2 regions of the Tateyamaria sp. genome follow, and region 1 is predicted to be linked to the other one. Evidence: riboswitches for the same ligand, from Rfam matches in the RefSeq annotation. Region 1 holds a riboswitch; the other holds the start of a gene.
What was found. Region 1 has a riboswitch for thiamine pyrophosphate ahead of thiM (hydroxyethylthiazole kinase). Riboswitches for the same ligand answer to the same signal wherever they lie in the genome.
Positions count from the first base shown of each region.

Region 2: it holds a riboswitch for thiamine pyrophosphate, as region 1 does, so the genes downstream of both, AC6RA8_RS18680 (thiamine ABC transporter substrate-binding protein) here and thiM (hydroxyethylthiazole kinase) in region 1, are expected to answer to the same signal.

Region 1 is NZ_JBYNDP010000002.1:107,252-110,871, forward strand. Features, by position in the region: gene AC6RA8_RS01025 (aspartate aminotransferase family protein) at 68-1,387, shown strand; TPP riboswitch at 1,669-1,758, shown strand; gene thiM (hydroxyethylthiazole kinase) at 1,804-2,577, shown strand; gene thiE (thiamine phosphate synthase) at 2,574-3,212, shown strand; gene thiD (bifunctional hydroxymethylpyrimidine kinase/phosphomethylpyrimidine kinase) at 3,209-3,620, shown strand, end outside.
Region 2 is NZ_JBYNDP010000135.1:3,034-6,653, forward strand. Features, by position in the region: gene aroC (chorismate synthase) at 1-1,039, opposite strand, end outside; gene AC6RA8_RS18675 (SEC-C metal-binding domain-containing protein) at 1,288-1,413, shown strand; TPP riboswitch at 1,470-1,569, shown strand; gene AC6RA8_RS18680 (thiamine ABC transporter substrate-binding protein) at 1,608-2,588, shown strand; gene AC6RA8_RS18685 (thiamine/thiamine pyrophosphate ABC transporter permease ThiP) at 2,564-3,620, shown strand, end outside.

The sequences.
Region 1 (3,620 bases):
CAGGCATTGTCAACGAATGGATCATCTGTTTCAGTCACTGCACGCAAGTAACGCCATCGGATCAGCCATGTCGCATGTTTTTTCGCGCAACTCGAATACTTCACTGCCGGTCGCGGTACGAGGCGAGGGAATCTACCTCTTTGATTCTGAGGGAAAGTCTTATCTGGATGGATCAGGAGGTGCAGCCGTTTCCTGCCTTGGTCACGGGGACAAGGATATCATCGCTGCCATGGCTGAACAGATGGGCAAGCTGGAGTTCGCCCACACCGGTTTCCTGACATCGGAACCGGCTGAAACACTTGCCGCGCGGCTCGTAGCGCATGCCCCTGAAGGTATTGAGAAAGTATACATCGTGTCAGGCGGTTCGGAGGCTGTTGAAGCGGCGCTCAAACTTGCGCGTCAATACATGCTCGAAATTGGGCAACCGGAACGACACCGCTTCATTGCCCGCCGTCAAAGCTATCACGGGAACACCCTTGGTGCACTTGGAACCGGAGGTAATATGTGGCGGCGCGCTCCCTTCGACCCGGTCATGGTGTCCGCATCTCACATCGCACCGTGCTACGCATACCGTTTCCAAGACGATGGAGAGTCAGGAAACGACTATGCACTTCGTGTGGCAAACGAATTAGAAGATGAAATCCTGCGCCTCGGTCCTGAGACCGTCGTTGCCTTCATCGCGGAACCCGTTGTCGGTGCAACAGCGGGTGCTGTTCCCCCTGCCCCAGGCTATTTCAAACGCGTCCGCGACATCTGCGACAAGTACGGTGTGCTGTTGATCCTCGATGAAGTGATGTGCGGCATGGGCAGAACCGGCACGTTCTTTGCCTGCGAACAAGAGAATGTCCGTCCCGACATAATCACAATCGCAAAAGGCCTGGGCGCCGGATACCAGCCCATTGGTGCAATGCTTTGCTCGGACAAAATTCACGAAACCATCAAACAAGGAAGTGGTTTTTTTCAGCATGGACACACCTATCTAGGTCATCCCATTGCCTGCGCTGCCGCAAATGCGGTTGTCTACAAGCTGACCGATGGAGGCCTGACACAACGCTCTGCAGAGATGGGTCGCTACCTCAACAAGGCACTTGATGCGCAATTCGGTCAACATCGCCACGTCGGCGATATTCGAGGCCGAGGGATGTTTCGCGCTCTGGAACTTGTCAAAGACAAAGACACCAAAGCCCCGTTCGATCCTGAAAAGGGTCTGGCAAAATCTATAAAGGCGAAGGCGATGGAAAATGGGCTGATCTGTTATCCTAACAGCGGCACAATCGATGGGAAACATGGCGATCACATCTTGCTCGCGCCACCCTTCATTTGCACCGAGGCGCAAATCGACGAGTTGATTGAGAAACTTGCTCAAAGCTTGAAAGACGCGCTGTAAACATCTGGAAAATTGTGGTTTTATCGAGCAAGTCGCCAACTCTCCACCGCAAGCAAGCGCTGAGACATGCTTCTCGAAGACAACGACCTCACAACTCGGGCTCGTTAATGCGCGACTAAGAATTGCGTTCAGTCGGCTTCACAAAGGCAGATCACAACGGTCTCCATATGAATGCATGGTTGGTAAAAACTGAGGCTTCGCATCAATCGACGCCCCGTGAAAGCCCCATTCAACAACTGCGCCCGATCCTGTTTGACTACCCAGTCTCACCGTTCTACACCTCACGGTGCCAGGGGCGCTGCAAAGCTGAGACGTACCCTTTGAACCTGAACCAGATAATGCTGGCGGAGGGAGGTCGCAAGTCACCAAACCATGAGTGATACGTCTCCATTTTCGTCTGCGAAAAAGGAGACACTATGGCTTACGAAGACGTATTGCCCCCCCTTCGCAATCAAAATCCTTTGGTGCATTGCATCACCAATTATGTGGCGATGAACGTTGCTGCGAACGTTGTTCTTGCTGCGGGCGGATCACCCGCAATGGTGCACGCTCCGGAAGAGATTGCTGATTTCACACCAATATGCGGAGCCGTGACAATCAACATCGGAACGCTGTCCACGTCTTGGGTGGCAAGCATGATGGCGGCCGCAAAATCGGCCAATGACAACGGCATACCATGGGTGTTCGACCCTGTTGCACACTTTGTTAGTGGATACCGCAGATCAGTCGCGCAAGGCTTGCTGGAGTTGCGTCCGACCATCATTCGCGGAAATGCCTCCGAAATATTGGCACTTGCCGGAGAGAGTGGCGCCGGCAAAGGGGCGGACAGTGGGGATACGGTCGAAGCGGCAGAAGGCGCGGCGAAAAACCTCGCAGAAAAGCATGGCGCAGTTGTCGCGGTAACTGGTCCGATTGATTTCGTAACCGATGGCTCTCGGTCCGCCCGCGTGCAGGGCGGCGCATCGATTATGGCAAAAGTCACCGCTTTGGGATGTGCTCAAACGGCGCTGATGGGCGCTTACGCTGCAACAGGCCCAGCATACGATGCGGCAGTGTGCGCCCTGTCACATTTCAAAGTTGCCGGATCACAGGCCGCTTCGAAGGCACAAGGCCCCGGCAGTTTTCAAGTGTATTTCCTCGACGCTCTCGCAGCCACTCAGCCTGCCGACTTGGCGGGGGCTGTCGTATGATACAGGATCTTCGCACAAGCCTGCGCCTGTACCTCGTGACCGATCCGAGCCTGTGTCGTACTGCAGGTTTAGAAAACACCGTGCGACAAGCAGTTGCAGGCGGGGTCACAATGGTCCAGCTGCGTGACAAACAAGCAACGACCGCGGACCGCATCGACATGGCACGCGCGTTAAAGGATGTGCTGTCGGGCACGAACGTTCCCCTGGTCGTCAACGACGATATCGAGGCTGCGGTTGCCGCGGAAGCGGATGGGGCTCATATCGGTCAGGGTGACATGCCAGCCGCTGACGCACGCGCAAAATTAGGGCCGGACAAAATACTTGGGCTTTCTTGTGAGAGCGCACAAGCCGTGCATGCGATCAATCCCGCAGTCGTGGACTATCTCGGGCTTGGACCGGTCTTTGGCACAGCGACCAAGGCTGACCACAAGCAACCAATCGGCTTCGATGGGCTGGCGGGATTGGTCGCACTATCTCCCCTGCCCAATGTCGCGATCGGTGGGCTGAAGGCCAGACACCAGCGCGCAGTTCTTGAAAGCGGTGCCGACGGGTTGGCCGTCGTTTCTGCCATATGTGGGCAACCGGATGCGACTGTTGCTGCGCGCGCCTTTGCAGAAACGGAGGCAACATTATGATACCCAATGTCCTGAGTATTGCGGGGTCAGATCCATCCGGTGGCGCAGGCATTCAATCGGATATCAAAGCCATATCCGCAAACGGTGCGTTTGCAATGGCCGTACTGACGGCTTTGACGGCGCAAAACACGCAAGGTGTTGCCGGCATTCATCTTGTGCCACCAGACTTCGTTCTGGCCCAGATCAACACGGTCTTTGCCGACATTCGAGTGGACGCGGTGAAAATTGGAATGATCGCAAATGCAGAGATCGCCCAAGCCGTTGTAACCGCGCTTGACGCCTGTAAGGCTCCGATTGTCGTTGACCCTGTCATGATTGCCAAGGGCGGCGCCGAGCTTCTGCAGGCTGACGCGGTGGACGTGGTCCGGACTCGGCTCGTGCCGCGGGCGGCATTGCTAACGCCCAACT
Region 2 (3,620 bases), on a different contig from region 1:
TCACGCAGGCCATCATCGCCTCGCCCACAGGGACGGCACGGATGCCGACACATGGGTCATGACGGCCCTTGGTGATGATTTCGGCCTCTTCACCCGATTTGGTGATCGTCTTGCGGGTTTGCAGGATGGACGAGGTTGGTTTGACGGCGAAGCGTACAACGATGTCTTGCCCGGTCGAGATGCCGCCGAGGATGCCGCCTGCGTGGTTGGATGAATATTCGGGGCCATCAGGTCCCATCGATATTTCGTCTGCGTTCAGTTCGCCTGTCAGCATGGCGGCGGACATGCCTTCGCCGATCTCGACCCCTTTGACGGCGTTGATGCTCATCATCCCGGCGGCCAGATCAGTGTCTAACTTGCCATAAACCGGCGCGCCGAGGCCTGCCGGTACGCCCCGCGCAACGACTTCGATCACGGCACCAACGGATGAGCCGGACTTGCGCAGACCGTCTAGGTAGTCGGCCCAAGTCTCCGCCGCTTGCGCATCGGGCACCCAGAACGGGTTCTGATCGATCTGGCCCCAATCGAACTGTGCGCGGTCGATTTCATGGGCGCCCATACGGGTCATGTAGCCCTTGATTTCGATCCCCGGCACCAAAGTGTCGAGAGCCGCGCGCGCGAGGCCACCAGCAGCCACACGTGCTGCCGTTTCGCGAGCTGAAGAACGGCCACCACCGCGATAGTCGCGGATGCCATATTTCTGCCAGTAGGTGATATCGGCGTGGCCGGGGCGGAACTTTTCCGCGATGTCGCCGTAATCTTTGGAGCGCTGATCCGTGTTCTCGATCATCAGTTGGACAGGCGTGCCGGTGGTCTTGCCCTCGAACACACCAGACAGGATTTTCACTGCATCGGGTTCGCGCCGCTGGGTCGTGTACTTGTTTTGGCCCGGCTTGCGCTTGTCCAGCCAGTGCTGAAGCATCGCCTCGTCCACCTCGATGCCCGGAGGGCACCCGTCAACAGTTGCGCCAAGCGCCGGTCCGTGGCTTTCGCCCCACGTGGTCACGCGGAAGAGATGGCCAAAACTATTGATCGACATGGGACTGCTCCGACAAGGTTCACGGGGACATACGCCGCGCAGGATGCGATGCCAAGTCCGTTGAAAACCTGTTGTTTTGAACGCTGCAACATTCTAACAGGGCGATCCACGCAAAACCGATGGAGGCTGACATGGCAAAACGCATTGATCCTCAGGACCGCCCCTCCTTTCGAGGTGATCTCTAAACGCAGACGTTCGTTCCCGTCCGAGACCCGGGTCAAGACCGGTGATCGCATGGTGCATGGGCGATGTGGAACTTCGCGAAAAGCTTTGGTCGCAATGATCCTTGCCCGTGCGGATCAGGCAAACGGTTCAAACGCTGCTGCCTACGCAGTGGACGCTATGACGGCAGTTGGCGGGACCACTACTTTTAGAGAACGTGACTGAATTGCGAGGGCGCTTGCCACTTGGCGAGTGCCCTCCTATACCTGCGCTCACCTCGGGGTGTCCGTAAGGGCTGAGATGCATAAAGCGAACCCGTTGAACCTGAACCGGTTAACACCGGCGGAGGGAAGGTTTGGCTTATCCCAAGATCCTTATCCCGCCGCCTCTCTGATTGGAGGATGCGATGAAATACGCTTTGACCTTGGCCGCTGCGCTGGGTGCTACGACGGCGCTGGCCGACACCCCTGTTCTGACTGTTTATGCAGGTGACTATTTTACGTCCGAGTGGGGTCCCGGCCCAACGCTCGAAACGGAGTTTGAAAAGATCTGCGCGTGCGATCTGGAGTGGTCCACGGGTGACCTGGTCCCGCGGCTGTTGCTGGAAGGCGAACGGACCAAGGCGGATGTTGTGATTGGCCTGACGTCGGACGTGACGGCCAAGGCACGCGCAACCGGCCTGTTTGCGCCGCATGGGCAGGATAACTCTGCCCTGACGTTACCCATTGAGTGGACCGATGATATATTCCTACCGTTCAACTATGGCCACACGGCGTTCATTTACAACGAAACGACCATGGACGCGCCGCCTGCGAGCTTTGAGGAATTGTTGGCGCTTCCCGATGACGTGAAGATCGTCATTCAGGACCCGCGCACGTCTATTTCCGGCTTGGCCCTCGTGCTGTGGGTGCAGTCGGTCTATGGCGACCGCTCGGCAGAGGTTTGGGAATCGCTGTCCGACAACATCCTGACTGTGACCAAGGACTGGTCAGCCTCCTATGGCCTCTTCACCGATGGCGAGGCGGACATGGTGCTGAGCTACACCACCTCGCCCGCATACCACATGTTTGCCGAAGAGGATTTCACCAAGAAGGCGGCGATCTTCCCCGAAGGTCACTATTTTATGGTCGAAACCGTGGGCAAGATTGCCGGAACGGATCAGCCTGAACTGGCGGATCAATTCCTGGCCTTTGTGATGTCGCGCGACTTCCAGACCATCATTCCAACCGCCAACTGGTCGCTGCCATCGGCATTGCCGCAAGCGGATTGGCCCGAAGGTTGGTCGGAACTGCCGCTGCCGGAGAAGGTTTTGTTCTACTCGGAAACCGAAGCGGCGGACCTGCAAGCGGACGCGATTGAGACATGGCGCGCCGCGCTCAGCCAGTAAGACCTTGGGTTGGCATCATCGCGGCGGCCTTTGTCGTCGCGGTGGTGATTGCCGCCTTTGTCGGCATCAGCCAGCGGATTGAAGCCACCACTGGCCTGCGCGCTGCGGAATGGCAGGCGGTCCGTTTTACCGTTTGGCAGGCATTTCTCTCAGCGCTGATTTCCGTGTTGTCGGCTGTACCGGTGGCGCGTGCGTTGGCGCGGCGGCGGTTGCCCGGCCATACCCTGTTGGTGACCTTGCTGGGCGCGCCGTTCATCTTGCCGGTGATTGTCGCAGTGCTGGGGTTGCTTGCCATCTTTGGACGCAATGGCTGGCTAAACACGGGGCTTGGCCTGTTGGGATTGCCAGACGTGTCGATCTATGGAGCGCATGGTGTTGTTCTGGCCCATGTGTTCTTCAACATGCCGCTGGCAACGCGCCTGATCCTGCAGGGCTGGCAGTCAGTTCCGGCTGAGCAGTTTCGCATGGTGGGGCAGCTTGGCCTGTCGCCACGCATGGTGTTTCGCATCATCGAATGGCCAATCCTGCAGCAGGTGGTTCCGGGGGCTTTTGCCCTGATCTTTGTCATTTGTCTGACCAGTTTTGCGGTGGCGCTGACCCTTGGGGGTGGGCCGCGGGCGACGACGATCGAGCTTGCCATCTATCAGGCGTTCAAATTTGATTTCGACCTTGGGCGCGCGGCGGTGCTGAGCCTGCTGCAACTGGCCGTCGCGGGCGCTGCAGCGGTGCTGGCCCTTTGGATATTGCCGCCCATCGCCCTACAAACCGGGCGCGACCGGGCGGTGCGGCGGTGGGATACGCCAAGCCCGTGGGGGGACGCGTTCTGGATCACGCTCGCCGCCGGATTCCTGTTGTTGCCGCTTCTGTCTATCGCGCTGTCTGGTCTTGTCGGTCTGTCTTACATGCCCCTTTCCGTACTGAGTGCGACATGGACGACGATCTGGGTCGCTTGTGTCAGCACCGTTGTTTTGCTGGTCCTAGCGCTGCCGATGGCGGCGTGGTTGGCGCAGGTCAAGTGGGGCGGGGCAGAGG